Regions from separate parts of the Faecalibacterium sp. BCRC 81149 genome, predicted to be linked through region 2. Evidence: predicted binding sites of a transcription regulator. Region 2 holds the regulator's gene; each other region holds the start of a gene.
The links. The regulator Rex, encoded in region 2, represses fermentation and respiration genes when NADH is low (regulators of the CRP and FNR family bind a similar motif). The targets are predictions, from matches to a motif close to ATTGTTAANNNNTTAACAAT.
Positions count from the first base shown of each region.

Region 1: D3F01_RS04550 (phosphoglycerate kinase) is a predicted target of Rex. The motif match lies at 3,076-3,095, and genes of this name have one in related genera.
Region 3: coaD (pantetheine-phosphate adenylyltransferase) is a predicted target of Rex. The motif match lies at 2,121-2,140, and genes of this name have one in related genera.

Region 1 is NZ_QXJA01000002.1:351,621-357,378, forward strand. It holds gene D3F01_RS04535 (glycosyltransferase) at 1-511, shown strand, start outside; gene D3F01_RS04540 (glycosyltransferase) at 525-1,508, shown strand; gene D3F01_RS04545 (flippase) at 1,509-2,957, shown strand; gene D3F01_RS04550 (phosphoglycerate kinase) at 3,225-4,433, shown strand; gene tpiA (triose-phosphate isomerase) at 4,633-5,403, shown strand; gene gpmI (2,3-bisphosphoglycerate-independent phosphoglycerate mutase) at 5,501-5,758, shown strand, end outside.
Region 2 is NZ_QXJA01000010.1:84,484-90,241, forward strand. It holds gene D3F01_RS11450 (extracellular solute-binding protein) at 152-1,522, opposite strand; gene D3F01_RS11455 (thymidine kinase) at 2,066-2,674, opposite strand; gene D3F01_RS11460 (redox-sensing transcriptional repressor Rex) at 2,762-3,403, opposite strand; gene D3F01_RS11465 (ATP-dependent Clp protease proteolytic subunit) at 3,657-4,343, shown strand; gene D3F01_RS11470 (MATE family efflux transporter) at 4,375-5,703, opposite strand.
Region 3 is NZ_QXJA01000001.1:252,091-257,848, reverse strand. It holds gene D3F01_RS01290 (AI-2E family transporter) at 1-470, opposite strand, end outside; gene D3F01_RS01285 (butyryl-CoA:acetate CoA-transferase) at 522-1,868, opposite strand; gene coaD (pantetheine-phosphate adenylyltransferase) at 2,243-2,746, shown strand; gene D3F01_RS01275 (acetyl-CoA C-acetyltransferase) at 2,835-4,049, shown strand; gene D3F01_RS01270 (enoyl-CoA hydratase-related protein) at 4,166-4,951, shown strand; gene D3F01_RS01265 (3-hydroxyacyl-CoA dehydrogenase NAD-binding domain-containing protein) at 4,991-5,758, shown strand, end outside.

The DNA of each region.
Region 1 (5,758 bases), on a different contig from region 2:
CACCCTTGTCTCGGATGAGCTGGGGGATTTTGCCTGGAACAAGCTCTACAAGCGGGAGCTGTTCCGGGATGTCCGCTATCCGCTGGGCCGGATGATGGAGGATCAGGGTACGACATACCGCATTTTTCAGCAGTGCAGCAAGGTCGCATACCGTCCGGTGCCGCTGTATTATTACTATCAGCGCCCGGACAGCATCCTTCACCGCAGGAACATGAAGTTCTACGAGGATAAGCTGGATATGGGCTACCAGAAGTACCGGGCCATCCGGGAAGCGTACCCGGGAATGCCGGAGAATGATGCCGCCATGCTGAGCGTGGTGGAGCACTGCTATCCGTATCTGATGCAGGACACGGAGCGCCGCGCAAAGATGGAGGCCTTTCTGCAGGAGTGTGACCCGGCGGCGGCAAAGCTGCTCTGCACCAGCAGCCAGCGGAAGTATCAGTTGCTCAGATGCAGCCGGAGGCTGTATGCAAAACTGTTCCTGCTGAAAAACGGCCCGGCGGCAAAATAAGGGAGGAGAATTTGTGCTGAACGATACCGTCAGTATCATTGTGCCGATCTATAACAAAGAAAAGTATCTGGAAAAATGTCTGGACAGCATCCTTGGTCAGACCTATCGGGATCTGGAGATCATTCTGGTGGATGATGGGTCAACAGACAACTCCCTTGCCATCTGCCAGCGCTACGCGGAAAAAGATCCGCGGATCAAGATATACCATAAGTCAAACGGTGGTGTTTCCTCTGCGCGAAATCTGGGATTGGAAAAAAGTACAGGCACACTGATTTCTTTTGCTGACCCGGATGATTCGCTCCATGCCGAGTGCATAGAGCGGCTCAAAAGAGTGCTAGATGAGACCGGTGCGGAGATTGCTTATTGCTACGGTCTGGATCTTCTGGGCACGACCGGACTAACCCAGACAAAGAGCGATGAGACGGAGAAAGTCAGTGTTATGCCGGTCAGACGATATGACTGGAACAGCCGGAAGGCACATACAGTGTGCTGGGGTGCGCTTTACCGCCGTGCGGTCACACAAGATGTTGTGTTCGATATTGACTTGAAAATTGGTGAGGATACGCTGTTTCTTGCAAAATGTATCCGAAAGGCAGAAAAAATTTCCTGCATCGACAAGGCACTTTACTATTACTATGTCAACGATGACTCGGTGACGAGCGGGCATTATTCGGCAGGAAAACTGACAGAGCTGAAGGCATGGCGGCGTATCTGTGAAGTGTTTGTAGATGAACCGTTCGTGTACCGGTCTGCACGGGCCGGATATGCGCTGCGGTGCAGAGAAATTGTGGTGAAATACTGCAAGGATGATGCTTTTATGGAGCAGGCGTGTGCCGAAGCGGAACGGGAGTTTAAGAGAAATGCCGGCCCCCTTCTGGCAGGCTGGCTTCGTGCAGGGCAGTATCGGTATTTTATAAAAACGTTGTATTCGTATCTGCTCTGGAACAGCTGGCTGAAAAAGAAACAGGCCAGAAAAACTTACGAAGTGGAGATCTGAATGAAAAAGTCCCTCAGTCTGAATGCGGCAATGAGCGCATTCAAAACATTGATGAATATCATCTTTCCGCTGATCACATTCCCCTACGCTTCCAATGTTCTTCAGGTGGAAAACCTGGGCAAAGTGAACTTTGCAAGCTCCGTCTGCGGGTATTTTCTGCTGTTTGCAGGCCTTGGCATCTCCTCCTATGCGGTGCGTGAGGGGTCCCGCTATGTGAACGACCGGGAAAAACTGTCGGCTTTTGCATCGGAGATGTTCTCCATCAATATGATCTCCACGGCCCTGACCTATGCGGCATTGGCGGTGACGATGCTTTTCTGGACAAAGCTCCATGCCTATACCGACCTGATGTTGGTACTGAGTTTACAGATCTTATTCACGACCATCGGCACCGAATGGGTGTTCACGATCTTTGAGGAGTATACCTATATCACCATCCGAGGTCTGCTGTTTCAGGTGCTGTCTATTTTCATGCTGTTTGCCTTCGTCAAGACCCGGGATGACTACTGCATCTATGCGGGCATCACGGTGTTTGCGGCGGTAGGTGCCAATGTGCTCAACTTTTTCCGGGTCCGGCGGTACTGCACCATCTGGCTGACAAGAAGGATCGACTGGAAAAAGCACCTCAAGCCAATCCTCATCATCTTTGCATCCACGCTGGCAACGACCCTTTATGTCAGCTCGGATACCACGATCCTGGGCATTCTGGGAACAGATTACAATGTGGGCATTTACTCGGTGGCGGGTAAGATCTATGGCATTGTAAAGAACCTGCTTTCGGCGGTGCTGGTGGTGTCCATCCCGCGGCTGTCCCATTATGCGGGCGTGGGAGACAAGGCAAACTTCAACAAGCTGTTCAACAATATCTTCAACGCGCTCATCGTGGTGGTGGCTCCGGCTGTGGTGGGACTGTTTGCCCTCAGCCGGGAGGTCGTCCTCTTTATTTCCGGGGAAAGCTATCTGGATGCGGTGATGCCACTGCAGATCCTGAGCCTTGCCCTGATCGTCTGTCTGTTTGGCTGGCTGTACAATTCCTGCGCGCTTCTGCCCTGCGGAAGAGAAAAGGAACTGTTCTGGATCACGCTGGTCAGCGGTCTGCTGAACGTGGGGCTGAACATCCTGCTCATCCCGCGGTTCCGGGAGAATGCGGCGGCCTTTACCACCCTGCTGGCAGAGCTGTGCTCCATGGTGCTCTGTATCCGCTGCTCCAGGGGTCTGGTCACGGTCTCAGCTGACCGGCGCACCGTTGGCTCGGTGCTCTGCGGCTGTGTGGGCATCGTTCTTGTCTGTACCGGGGTCAAGGCACTGGCTCTGCCCAATCTCGTCTCCATTCTGGCGGCGGTGCTGGGCGCAGTGGCTGCATACGCGGTCATCCTGCTGGGCATGAAAAATCCGCTGGTGCTGGAATATCTGGAAAAAGCGAAGCAGAAGCTCCGGAAAATATCCTGAATGGACAGACCCGCTGCGGGGGGCGAACACTCCCTGCGGCGGGACTTTTTCAGAAAAAACGGCGCTTTTTGGTGCGTTCCGGCAAAATCACCACATTTCTTTGCTTCTGCAACAAATGTTTGTTAATAAATTATCCATCTCCCATCCTTGCAATACACACGCTTTTTGTTTATAATAAGGATGTACGGGGAAGTTCGCAGTGCGCGGCCCCCGATGAAGAGCAAAATTCGATTCCGAACGAAAAGAATTTGAGAGGAGTTTGTTACCATGGGTTTAGGTAAGAAAACGATCGACGATCAGAATTACTGCGGCAAGAAGGTCCTTGTCCGCTGCGATTTCAATGTCCCGATGAAGGACGGCGTGATCACCAACGAGAACCGCATCAATGCGGCTCTGCCCACCATCCAGAAGCTGGTCAACGATGGTGCTAAGGTCATCCTGTGCAGCCACCTGGGCAAACCCAAGAACGGCCCCGAGGCAAAGTTCAGCCTGGCACCCGTTGCTGTGGCTCTGAGCGCAAAGCTGGGCAAGACCGTTGTGTTCGCTGATGACGATAACGTTGTGGGCGAGAACGCAAAGGCTGCTGTTGCTGCAATGAACAACGGCGATGTCGTTCTGCTGCAGAACACCCGTTTCCGCAAGGAAGAGACCAAGAACATGCCTGAGTTCAGCCAGGAGCTGGCTTCTCTGGCAGATGCATACGTTGACGATGCATTCGGCAGCTGCCACCGTGCACACTGCTCCACCGCAGGTGTCACCGACTACATCAAGGATACCGCTGTCGGTTACCTGATGGAGAAGGAGATCAAGTACCTGGGCAACGCAGTCAACGATCCCGTCCGTCCCTTCACCGCCATCCTGGGCGGCGCTAAGGTCGCCGATAAGCTGAACGTCATCTCCAATCTGCTGGAGAAGGTCGATACCCTGATCATCGGCGGCGGCATGGCTTACACCTTCGTCAAGGCTCAGGGCTACGAGGTCGGCAAGAGCCTGTGCGACGATACCAAGCTGGATTACTGCAAGGAAATGATGGCCAAGGCCAAGGAGAAGGGCGTGAAGCTGCTGCTGCCCGTGGATGCAGCCTGCATCAAGGACTTCCCCGATCCCATCGACGCTCCCGTGGATGTCACTGTGGTGCCCGTCACCGCCATCCCTGCTGACATGGAGGGCTGCGACATCGGCCCCGAGACCATGAAGCTGTTTGCCGATGCTGTCAAGGCATCCAAGACCGTGGTGTGGAACGGCCCCATGGGCGTGTTCGAGAACCCCACCCTGGCAGCCGGCACTCTGGCTGTTGCCAAGGCTATGGCTGAGAGCGATGCTACCACCGTGATCGGCGGCGGCGACAGCGCAGCAGCTGTGCAGCAGATGGGCCTGGGCGACAAGATGACCCACATCTCTACCGGCGGCGGCGCTTCTCTGGAGTATCTGGAGGGCAAGGAGCTGCCTGGTATCGCTGTGATCCAGAACGCATAAGCATCTGAACCAGCATCACTGAGGTGCGGCGGCATATACGCCGCCGCACTTTTTATTTTGGGTAATAAGATCTCTCAGCCTTGCCGACGTTCGCCAGCCCCCATCCGGGAGGCAGGAGATGTCGTTTATCCTGCCTCTCCTGCCGGGAGAGGCGGCAACGAAGGCGGCGGAGAGATATTTTGATAAGGAGATCGTAAGAATGGATAAGGCAAAGCGTAAGGCAATCATTGCAGGCAACTGGAAGATGAACAAGACCGCCACTGAGGCAGCCAAGCTGGTGGATGAGCTGATCCCCGCCGTCAAGGATGCTTCCTGTGAGGTCGTTATCTGCACCCCCTACACCGATCTGGTCACCGCTGTGGAAAAGACCAAGGGCACCAACATCCATGTGGGTGCTGAGAATGTCCACTTTGAGAAGTCCGGTGCGTTCACCGGCGAGATCAGTGCCGATATGCTGGTGGATCTGGGTGTGGAGTACGTCATCGTCGGCCACTCCGAGCGCCGCCAGTACTTTGCAGAGACCGACCAGACCGTGAACAAGCGCGCTCTGGCTGCCCTGAATGCGGGCCTGAAGGTCATCATCTGCGTGGGCGAGAGCCTGCAGCAGCGCGAAGAGGGCGTGACCGAGGAGCTGGTGCGGATGCAGACCAAGATCGCCCTGCGCGACGTGACCGCCGAGCAGATGGCAAATGTGGTCATTGCCTACGAGCCCATCTGGGCCATCGGCACGGGCAAGACCGCGACCGCTGACCAGGCCGAGGAGGTCTGCGCTCAGATCCGCAAGGTCATCGGTGAAGTGTACGGCGAGGCTGTGGCCGAGGCTGTCACGGTCCAGTACGGCGGCAGCATGAACGCCAAGAACTGCGAGGAGCTGCTGAGCAAGAAGGATGTGGACGGCGGCCTGATCGGCGGCGCATCTCTGAAGGCTCCTGATTTTGCTGTTATCGTCAATGCCGCTTCCAACGGCTGAGAAAGCCCTCTGACCTGTTTTCCCAGCGCCCGGCTGCGCCGTTTTTCCAGCGCTGTGCCGGGCGCTATTTGTTCTAAATCAAAGGAGATTCAACGTTATGTCCAAGAAACCTGTACTTCTGTGCATCATGGATGGCTTTGGCTGGGTGCCCAACGAGACCTACGGCAATGCTGTGGTCGCCGCAAAGACCCCCCATCTGGATGCCCTGATGGCAAAATATCCCATGACCACCATCGATGCCTCCGGCATGGCTGTCGGCCTGCCCGATGGCCAGATGGGCAACTCTGAGGTGGGTCATACCAACATGGGCGCTGGCCGCATCGTTTACCAGCAGCTGACCCTCATCACTAAGTCC
Region 2 (5,758 bases):
TTTGGTGAAAATCAGTGCAGCAAACCTTATGTCACACTTTGGCAACAGATTTGTCAGAGAATTGTAACCTGTACCTGAGAAAAAAGGGGCATCGGGCCTACGGGTGGACGATGCCCCTGATATGTAGCTTAACTCAGGTCAGCAAAGAAGATCAGACAGTGTAGCCAACAGCAGACATGCCGTCCAGCAGGGTGTCAACAACATCTGCGCCGCTCTTGTTGTCGTAGTCAACGGTATCGAACACTTCCTGATAGATGCCGGTGCCGGTAGCCTTCAGATCGGAAGACTCGAACAGGGGATCCAGCTGGCAGGAAACAAAGCTCATAACCTTGCCGTTTGCCTCGGCGACCAGCTCGTTGATCTTACCGGCAGCCTGAGCGGTAGCCAGACCAGCCTTGGAAGCGGGGACACCGCACTCGGAGCCCATGATGGCAGCGCCGTCGCCGTTCCACAGGTACTCGATCAGGGTAGCAGCCTCAGCGGGGTTCTTGCAGGTCTTGGTGATGGCCATGCCCATGGAGACCTTGGAGAAGCCGCCGTTGTAATCGCCGAACTTGATCTCCTCACCAACGGTGAAGCCGGGCTTGTTCTCCTCGTCCAGAGCGTCCTGGTACTTGGAAGCAGCGGAATCCCACTCGAAGATGCCGGCGATCTTGCCGGTGATCCACTCGTTGGACTGGTGGGTAGCACCGTCGCCGTTTGCACCGTAGTAGGTGGGCAGCGGCATGATGACGTGGCCGTCGACCAGGCTCTTGATGAAGTCGATGCCCTCGGCGATCTCGTCAGCGGTGTAGTTCAGGGTAGAGGTGGTGGGATCTGCCCAGTCCTTGCCGTACTTGGACTCGAGGTAGAACACCATCAGGATCATACGGTCGTATGCGCCCAGGTGCAGGGGATAGTAATCATCGCCCAGCTTCTCCTGGAAAGCCTTGCCGGCTGCAAACAGATCGTCCTCAGTGGAGGGGACTTCGGTGATGCCGGCCTTGTTAAAGGTGGTCATGTTCCAGTAGAAGATACGGCCGGTCATGGAGATGGGCACGCACTGCTGTGCATTTGCAACATTGCAGGCACCCAGCTTTGCGTCGTCCCACTGGGACATATCCAGGTAATCGGTGACGCTGTTCAGATCCAGGAAGGTCTGGCCGTTGCCGGAGTAGTTGTACAGCCAGTTCCAGTTGATCTGGCAGACATCCTCAGCCACGCCGCCTGCAAACTTGGTGGACATGGTGTCCTCCCAGCCGGACCATGCAGCGAAGGTGGGGTTGACGGTGATGGTGGTGTGCTCAGCAGAGAAAGCCTTCAGGGCCTCCTGGTAAGCGTTGTGGCGGGACTCGCCGCCCCACCAGCTCATGGTCAGGGTAACGGGATCGCTGCTCAGGCCAGCCACGGAAGCAGCCTCGGCTGCAGAAGAAGCGGTGCTGGAAGCAGCGCCGCCATTGCCGCCGCAGGCAGCCAGCAGACCAGCTGCACCGACAGCACCGGTGACCTTCAGGAAATCACGACGGGAAATTGCCTTGCTCATTGTTGTTCTCCTCCTAATAAATCAAAAAACATCGCGCGGGCCTTACTGCACAAGGCTCGTTGTATACAAATATGATAACAAAAGAAATGGGAAAAAGAAAGATGTAAATTGAAGTGATACGGACAAAAAACGAACAAATATTGCTCTTGTGATTTGCGGTGATTTGACGGCATTGCCGAAATGAATAAACTTGGAACGAAAAACTATGCAATCTGCATAGTTGGATAGATTGCATAGAAACGGGCCGAGAAAGTGTGGCGGAACCTCTAAAATTGCAATGTTTTTGTAACTTATTGCGAAATTGACGGTATATTGTTGTATACAACATGTGAAAAAAGTGACGATATCGCTGTTTTGCAAACTGATATATCAATTGCGCAAAAAACGTTCGCCGTTGGATACAACTGATATATCACTTTGAAAGGGGACGCACAAAAAAGAGCGCCGCCCGGCTGGGCAGCGCTCTGAAAACTGTAAAAATCTTTTGGGAGATCTTGGCTCTCATGCAGGAAGGTGGCTCCTGTGCCTGCTGGAGGTCGACACTTACTGTGCGTTCCGTTTGGCGTAAAACGCCCGCCGTGCCTTGAAATAGCACTGGGGGCACATGCTGACGTACTGCACATCGTTTTCCAGATCGATGGCGACCTGCTCGCCCTCAAAGACGAACTCCCCATTGACCCTGCGGCAGTTGCAGGTGGCCTTGCGCCCGCAGGTGCAGATGGTCTTCATCTCCTCAATGGTGTGGGCCAGCTCCAGCAGACGGGTGGAGCCGGGGAAGCCCTTGAGGGAGAAGTCTGACCGCAGACCGTAGCAGATGACCGGGATGTTCAGGTCTACCGTGACCATGAACAGCTGCTCGGCCTGTGCCGGGGTAAAGAACTGGCTCTCGTCGCAGAGAACACAGGCCAGCGGCTGCTCCCCGGCAGAAGCGGCGCGCACGGCCTCGAACACATCCACCTCGGGCGGGATGAGCAGGTCGGCCCTGCGGCGCACGCCCAGGCGGCTGACCAGCTCGCCGCCGCCCTTGGTATCCACCTGGGGCTTCAGGATCAGCACCCGCATCCCCTGCTCTTCGTAGTTGTGGGCCACCTGCATCAGCGCGGTGCTTTTGCCGCTGTTCATGGCACCGTATCGGAAGTATAGCTTCGCCATAGTTGCTCTCCTCATAAAAAAGCAACCCTCTCTGCTCGTTCGGGGGGAGAGGGCTGCCTGTTTCCTGTGATATGCTATAAGAATAGATCAGTCCTGATTGCGCAGGCGGTAACCCAAGCTCATCAGGCTGTCGCCCAGGTGGACGTTCTCCACCACCACTTCGGGGTAGGGCACCGACAGGTCGTAGTGGGAGAAGTTCCAGAAGCCTTTGATGCCCAGTTCGACCAGCCGGCCGCTGAGCTCCTCCGCACCGCTGCGGGGCACACAGAACACAGCCACCTCAGGCTTATGCTCTGCGCAGAAGGCCTCCAGCTCGTCAACGTGTAAGATCTGGATGCCGTTGATCTCTTTGCCCACCTCGCTGGGGGAATTGTCAAAGGCGGCGATCAGCTTGTAGCCGTTGGTGTCGGTGGTGATGAAGCGGCTGACTGCCTTGCCCAACCGGCCGCAGCCGATGAGGATGGTGGGCAGCAGGTCACCGTTGCCGAACAGCAGATGCTCCAGGATGGAAAGCAGGTTCTCCACCGAGTAGCCGATGCCCTGGCGGCCGTTCACGTCGCCGATGCAGTTGAAATCCTGCCGCACCTGAGAGGCCGTGGTGCCCATCTGGGCGGCCAGCTCGCGGGAGGAGATGCTGGTGATGCCGTCGTTCTTCAGCGTCCGCAGGTAGCGGTAATACTTGGGCAGGCGCTTGATCACCGGAAGGGAAGCTTTGCCGGGATTGTTCATGGAAATGGTTCTCCTTTCATCCAAAGGGAATGCCGGTCTCTTTGCACCCTGCAAGGTGCACCGGCGATTAAGACAGTTTCTGAACAATAATGATATATACTTGTCAATCTTATTCTTAGTATAAAGTATACTGCAATGAGACAGAATGTCAAATCCTCTGGGCCAATTTTTTTCAAAGTAAAGAAATCTTAACCGCCGCATATTGCTTCGATCTCCGGGAACACTGAAAAAAACACCCTGAGGAGGAGCCAACATGCCGGAAGATGAAAAGGAAACCACCGAACAGCAGCGGTTGGAGAAAGAGCAGCTGGAAGATCTGGGCACGGTGTGGCGCACCCGCGGCCCCCATGCCATCCACTGCCTGACCGTGATCGGCCAGATCGAGGGCCATGTGGAGGCCCCGCAGGGCCAGAAGACCACCAAGTATGAGCATGTGATCCCGCAGCTGGTGGCAGTGCAGGAGGACCCCGCTGTGGAGGGCCTGCTGGTGCTCATCAATACCGTGGGCGGGGACGTGGAGGCCGGGCTGGCGCTGGCAGAACTCATTGCCAGCATCTCAAAGCCCAGTGCCACGGTCGTGCTGGGCGGGGGCCACTCCATCGGCATCCCGCTGGCAGTCAGCGCCCGGCGCAGCTTTATCGTGCCCACGGCGACCATGACGGTGCACCCGGTCCGCCACTCCGGCATGATTCTGGGCGTGCCCCAGACCATGCGGTGGTTCGAGCAGATGCAGGAGCGCATCACCGGCTTTGTGGCGGGCCACAGCGGCATTACGGCAGAGCGCTACTCAGAGCTGATGCTCCGCACCGGTGAGCTGGTGATGGACGTGGGCACCATGCTGGACGGCAAAAAGGCCGTGAAGGAGAAGCTCATCGACCAGCTGGGCGGCATCTCTGATGCACTGGAATGGCTGTACCGGGAGATCGAGCGGACTGAGTGAGAGAAAAGACCTGCCCGGGGCGGTGTCAGGCTTACAGCTCGCCCTTCCGCAGATACTTCACCATCATGGGGGCTTCATAGACCAGCATGAGGATCCAGCCCACAACATAGCTGTACGGCAGGGCCTCGATATCCATCTTCATCAGCAGCACAAAGACGGCAGCGGCCGCCACACGGCCTGCCATGTTGAGCGTGCTGCTGTTCAGGGTGATCTTAAGGTCGCCCAGGCCGCGGAAGCCGCCCTGGATGCCATTGGTCAGCGAGGGCATCAGATAGAACAGGGAGACCAGCTTCAAAAAGCGCACTCCCAGATGCACCACGGCGGCATCGGTGACGAAGAGCCGGATGATGGGCTCGGCAAAGAAGAAGCAGATGGCTGTGATAAAAATGGCGTAGAGGAACTCCAGCTTCAGGCCGCAGAAGAAGCTGGTGCGGACACGGTCTTTTTTGCCCGCGCCGCGGTTCTGAGCCATCAGGGTGGTGGTGGCATGGCCGATGTTCTGCTGGGGCACATAGGCAAAGTCATCGATGCGGCCTGCAGCGGCAAAGGCTGCCATGGCGTTGACACCCATGGTGTTCACGATGGCCTGAATGGCGATCTTGCCCAGCTGAACGGTGGCCTGCTGCATGGCGCTGGTCCAGCCGTAGCTGATGGTCTTTTTCAGCAGCGAGGAGTCAAAAATGAACCAGCGCCTGCCCAGCTGCAGCACAGGGACCTTCCAGCGGATATAGATCAGGCAGAACACGCAGCAGAGCGCCTCGCTCAGCACGGTGGAAAGGGCACAGCCCTCGGAGCCCCAATCCAGCACCTCAACAAAGAACAGGTCGCCGCCAATGTTCAGTACCGAGCTGATCATCAGGAAGTACAGCGCGCTTTTGCTGTCGCCCAGCGCACGCATGGTGGCGGCGAGGAAATTATAGAAGAAGGTGAACAGCAGCCCGCCGAACACGATGCGCAGGTAGTTCACAGCGATGGGAAGGATCTCTTCCGGCACCTGCAGCAGACGGAGCAGCGGATTTGCCAGGATCACACAGGCCAGCGAGAACACCAGGGAAAAGACGGAGCCTGCAATGGCGGTGGTGGAGACCTGACGCTCCACCAGCCTGGTGTCGCCTGCCCCGAACGCCAGGCTGACAAGGATGCCTGCACCCAGGCAGACACCGTTGATGAACAAAATCGCCAGCGTCATCAGCGGGTTGGAGGTGCCCACGGCGGCAAGGGCATCCTCGCCCACGAATTTGCCGACAATGATGCTGTCCACGGCGTTATAGGTCAGCTGGAACAGGTTACCCAGCACAAGGGGAATGGTGAAATTGACCAGCAGCGGTGTGATCGGGCCGGTCGTCATATCCTTGGTCATATGGAATTCTCTTTCCTTAAAAGTATAGTGTGCAGTCCAACGGTGAGCTTTCCCA
Region 3 (5,758 bases), on a different contig from region 2:
AGGCTGTCGTAAGAGTTCTCGATGAAGTCCAGCAGCTTTTTGTTGTTGGCAATGAACTCCTGCTTGGAGATCCACTCCACAAAGTCGCCGATGTTGTCACGTGCCGTGTAGTACAGGGCAGTCACGCTGTTGATGAGCTGCGGCACGATCATCATGATCAGGGCGTAGATCAGCAGCAGGCCGAACAGGATGGTCAGAGCAACGGCCAACATGTTGGCAAAGCGGTGCATCTTTTCCGGGAACAGCTTGTGGAGAAATGCTTCCAGCCAGTTGCACACCGGCTTGAGCAGATAGGCAATCACACTGCCGTAGATAAAGGGCATCAGGATGCCGGTCAGGGTCGAAACGGCATTGCCGAAGCCCTGAAAGCGGTAGATCAGGAAAAAGAAGAGAATACTCAGGCTGATCGCGCCAAAGCCTGCGAACATTCCGTAGAGATAGGGTTTGATATGCGGTTTTTTGTCCATCATGTCATAGAAACTCCATTCCTGCCGCAGACAGCAGGATTCCCTGCGGCAATGTCAGCGCTTGTTGCTCCTGCGCCAGATGTGCAGTTTTTCGGCTTCGGCGATCAGCTCGTCCCGGAAATCGGGGTGTGCCACGCTGATCAGTGCTTCTGCCTTTTCCCAGCTGGTCAGTCCCTTCAGGTTCACACAGCCGTATTCGGTGCACAGGTAGTGCACGTTTGCGCGGGTGTCGGTGACGATGCTGCCGTTTTCCAGGGTAGGACGGATGCGGCTCTCCAGCTTGCCGGTCTTTTTATTCATAAAGGTAGAGGACAGGCAGATGAAGCTCTTGCCGCCGTTGGAAAGGTATGCGCCCAGAACAAAGTCCAGCTGACCGCCTGCACCGGAAATGTGCTTGATGCCTGCACTCTCCGCGTTCACCTGACCGAACAGGTCAATATCCACCGCATTGTTGATGGAGATGAAGTTGTCGATGGCGGAGATGCTGCGGATGTCGTTGGTGTACTCCACGGGAGCGGCCATGCACTCCGGGTTGTTGTTCAGGTAATCGTACATCTTCTGGGTACCGGCACCAAAGGCATAGACCTGACGGCCCTTGTCCAGATTCTTGTGGCGGCCGGTGATCTTGCCTGCCTTTGCAATATCCACAAAGGCATCCACATACATCTCGGTGTGCACGCCCAGATCCTTCAGGTCGCTCTGCGCGATCAGGTTGCCGATGGCGTTGGGCATACCGCCGATGCCCAGCTGCAGGCAGGCACCGTCGGGGATCTGCGGGACGATGAGGTTTGCCACCTTCAGATCGACCTCGGTGGCGGCACCGGCAGCGGCCATCTGGCCGATGGGCGGGTTGCTGCCCTCCACAACACCGGCAACCTGGGAGATGTGCACCCAGTTCTCGGTGCCGCCCAGGCATTTGGGCATGTTCTGGTTGACTTCAACGATGATCTTTTTGGCCTTATCGCAGACGGCACCCAGGTGGGAAGCACAGGGGCCAAAGTTGAAATAGCCATGCTCGTCCATGGGGGTCACCTGGAACACCGCCACATCCACGGGGTCAGAGCTGTCGCGGTAGTAGCGGGGCAGTTCAGAGTAGCGGATGGGGGAGTAGAAGGAGAAGCCCTGGGCAATGGCCTTGCGCTCAATGCCGCCCATGTGCCAGCTGTTCCAGGTCATGTGGGCAGCGGGATCCTCGATCTGGAAGATGGCGGGCACCCACATCAGGATGCCGCCGCGGAAGTTGACATCCTCCAGCTCAGGCAGACGCTTTGCAATGGCAGCGTCCACTGCAACGGGGGTGTTCACGGCCCAGCCGTAATCCACCCAGTCGCCGCTTTTGACCAACGCGGCAGCCTGGTCAGCTGTCATTTTCTTCTGCGCATACAATTCCGTAAAATCCATTATAAACCATCCTCTCTTACAATAACATAAAGGAATTGTAAATTCCAACTTAGTTATATCATTAACAAACGGGAGAATCAATACTTTCCTGGCAAAAAACAGGGCTGGATGCAATATGACTAAAAATCTTAGCTTTTTGTAGAGATTCTTTGGTGCACAAAAAATAAATTTTACACAAAAAATACTTGATAAAATTTTGACGATGTGCTTTACTTATAGCGTAGCAGGATGCAGCGTGGCACTGCGGGTAAGATTGTTTAAAAATTAACGATACACCGCAGCAGAAGAAAAGAACATCTTGCACAGCAAACTGGAAAGTGCTATCATGTCAGAACCAATGCGCTTTTCAAAGGCGCGCAAGGAGGACAAAACCGATGGCAACTGCAGTTTACCCCGGGTCGTTCGATCCGGTCACACGAGGTCATCTCGATATCATCAAGCGCGCGGCAAAGATCAATGATCACCTGATCGTGGCCGTGCTCATCAACAGTGCAAAGCACCCATTGTTCACCGTGGAGGAGCGGGTGGCCCTGCTGCAGGAATGCTGCAAGGGGATCCCCAATGTCACGGTGGAGAGCTTCGACGGCCTGACCGTGGAGTTCGCCAAGAAGCGCCATGCTTCGGTCATGGTGCGGGGCCTGCGGGCGGTAACGGATTTTGAAAACGAGATCCAGCTGGCGCAGACCAATCACGCGCTGATGCCTGGTATTGAGACCATGTTCCTTGCAACCAGCATCAAGTGGAGCTATCTTTCCTCTACCATTGTAAAGGAAGCCGCCCGCTACGGCGGCAGCATCTCCAAGTTCGTTACTCCGAATGTGGAAGCTGCCGTGGAGCAGAAGATGGCCGAGCTGCGCAGCAGGGGAGAGAGCGTCTGACCCCCGTTCCTTATGCAAGAAACGCTTCGGCGTTTTGATAAAACAGTCTTTCTTAAATCACAACATACACAATCAGGAGGCTATTCACATGAAAAAGATCGTTATCGCATCTGCATGCCGTACCGCCATTGGTAAGTTCGGTGGCACCCTTGCCAATGTCCCCGCTGCTGAGCTGGGCTCCATCGTCATCAAGGAGGCTCTGAACCGCGCAAATGTCAAGCCTGAGCAGGTCGATCATGTTTACATGGGCTGCGTGATCCAGGCTGGTCTGGGTCAGAACGTTGCCCGTCAGGCTTCCCTGAAGGCTGGCCTGCCCATCGAGACCCCCGCTGTCACCGTCAACGTGGTCTGCGGTTCCGGTCTGAACTGCGTGAACATGGCTGCTCAGATGATCGAGGCAGGCGATGCTGATATCGTGGTCGCAGGCGGCATGGAGAACATGGACATGGCTCCCTTTGCAATGATGAAGGGCCGCTACGGCTACCGCATGGGCGCTCCCATGGGCAAGAGCGAGCTGGTCGATACCATGGTCAACGATGCTCTGTGGGATGCCACCGGCTTCAACAAGCACATGGGTATGACCGCTGAGAATGTCTGCACCAACGAGACCTTCCAGAAGAAGTACGGCTACAGCCCCATCACCCGCGAGATGCTGGATGAGTTCTCCTACAACAGCCAGGTCAAGGCCGACAAGGCCATCAAGGACGGCGCTTTCAAGGACGAGATCGTTCCTGTTGTCATCAAGGGCAAGAAGGGCGACACCGTGTTCGATACCGATGAAGGCCCCCGTCTGACCCCGGTCGAGAAGCTGGCAACCCTGAAGCCCGCTTTCACCAAGGACGGCATCGTGACCGCAGGCAACTCTTCCGCCATCAACGACGGCGCTGCTGCTCTGGTCATTATGAGTGAGGAGAAGGCCAAGGAGCTGGGCGTTGAGCCTCTGGCAACCTGGGTCGCTGGCGCTCTGGCCGGTGTTGAGCCTGAGGTCATGGGTCTGGGCCCCATCGCAGCAACCAAGAAGGTCATGGCAAAGACTGGCCTGACCGTTGCTGACATGGACCTGATCGAGGCCAACGAGGCATTCGCTGCCCAGTCTGTGGCTGTCAGCCAGGCTCTGAACTTCGATATGAGCAAGGTGAACGTCAACGGCGGCGCAATCGCTCTGGGCCACCCGGTCGGCGCTTCCGGCGCTCGTATCCTGGTCACCCTGCTGTACGCTATGAAGCACCGTGGTGCTCACAAGGGTCTGGCTACCCTGTGCATCGGCGGCGGCATGGGCTGCGCTACCATCGTTGAGATGTAAGCTCCCCCTTTGGAATTGAAATGAATGACAGCCCGCGCCCCGGCTCAGACCGGAGACTCTGCCGGGGCGCGGGAACTGTTTTGAAACGCTGAGAATTTGAATTGGAGGTTTTCACAATGGCTTTTGTAAAAACCGAGGTGCAGGGCGCTGTCGAGATCATCACCATCGACCGTCCCAAGGCACTGAATGCCCTGAACCCCGAGGTTCTGGCAGACCTGAAGGCAGCTTTTGAGGCTGTCGATCAGGAGGCCATCCGCTGCATTGTCCTGACCGGCGAAGGCGACAAGAGCTTCGTTGCAGGCGCTGATATCGGCTCCATGAGCACCATGACCAAGGCAGAGGGCGAGGCCTTCGGCAAGCTGGGCAATGACGTGTTCCTGATGATCGAGAGCTTCCCCATCCCCGTCATTGCAGCCGTCAACGGCTTTGCACTGGGCGGCGGCAATGAGCTGGCCATGAGCTGCGACATCCGCATCTGCTCTGACAACGCCGTGTTCGGTCAGCCCGAAGTCGGCCTGGGCATCACCCCGGGCTTCGGCGGCACCCAGCGTCTGGCACGTCTGGTCGGCATGGGCATGGCAAAGCAGCTGGTCTACTCTGCCCTGAACATCAAGGCAGACGATGCTTACCGCATTGGTCTGGTCAACGCCGTGTATCCGCAGGCTGAACTGATGGAGAACGTGCTGAAGCTGGCCGGCAAGATCGCCAAGAACGCTCCCATTGCAGTGCGCAACTGCAAGAAGGCCATCAACGATGGCATCAGCCTGCCCATTGAGAAGGCTGTTGAGGTCGAGGAGAAGCTGTTCGGCGATTGCTTCGAGACCCACGACCAGAAGGAAGGCATGGCCTGCTTCCTGAGCCGTGAGAAACCGAAGCCCAAGGCAGTGTTCACCAACAACTAATCAACTATACAATTTTTGATATTAAAGGAGAGATTTCCTATGAAGATCGGTGTTATCGGCGCTGGCACTATGGGTCAGGGCATCGCTAAGGCATTTGCACAGGTTGAGGGCAACACCGTTGCTCTGTGCGACATCAAGCAGGAGTGGGCAGAGAACGGCCTGGCAAAGATCAAGAAGGGCTACGAGAAGCTGGTTGCTAAGGGCAAGATCCCCCAGGAAAAGGCTGACGCGATCGTTGCAGCCATCACCCCGGGCCTGAAGGAAAATCTGTGCGCAGACTGCGACCTGATCGTTGAGGCTGCTTTCGAGGATATGAAGGTCAAGCAGACCACTTTCGGCGAGCTGGATAAGATCTGCAAGCCCGAGTGCATCTTCGCTTCCAACACTTCTTCTCTGTCCATCACCGAGATCGGCAAGGGCCTGACCCGTCCCCTGATCGGTATGCACTTCTTCAACCCTGCTGACCGCATGAAGCTGATCGAGGTCATCGCCGGCTGCAACACCCCCGCTGAGACCGTTGAGAAGATCAAGGAGATCTCCGTTGCCATCGGCAAGAGCCCTGTTCAGGTCAACGAGGCTGCTGGCTTTGTGGTCAACCGCATCCTGATCCCCATGATCAACGAGGCTGCCTTCATCAAGATGGAGGGCGTTTCCGATATCGCAGGCATCGATACCGCTATGAAGCTGGGTGCCAACCACCCCATGGGACCCCTGGAGCTGGGCGACTTCATCGGCCTGGATATCTGCCTGGCTATCATGGATGTCCTGTACCATGAGACCGGCGACAGCAAGTATCGCGCCTGCCCG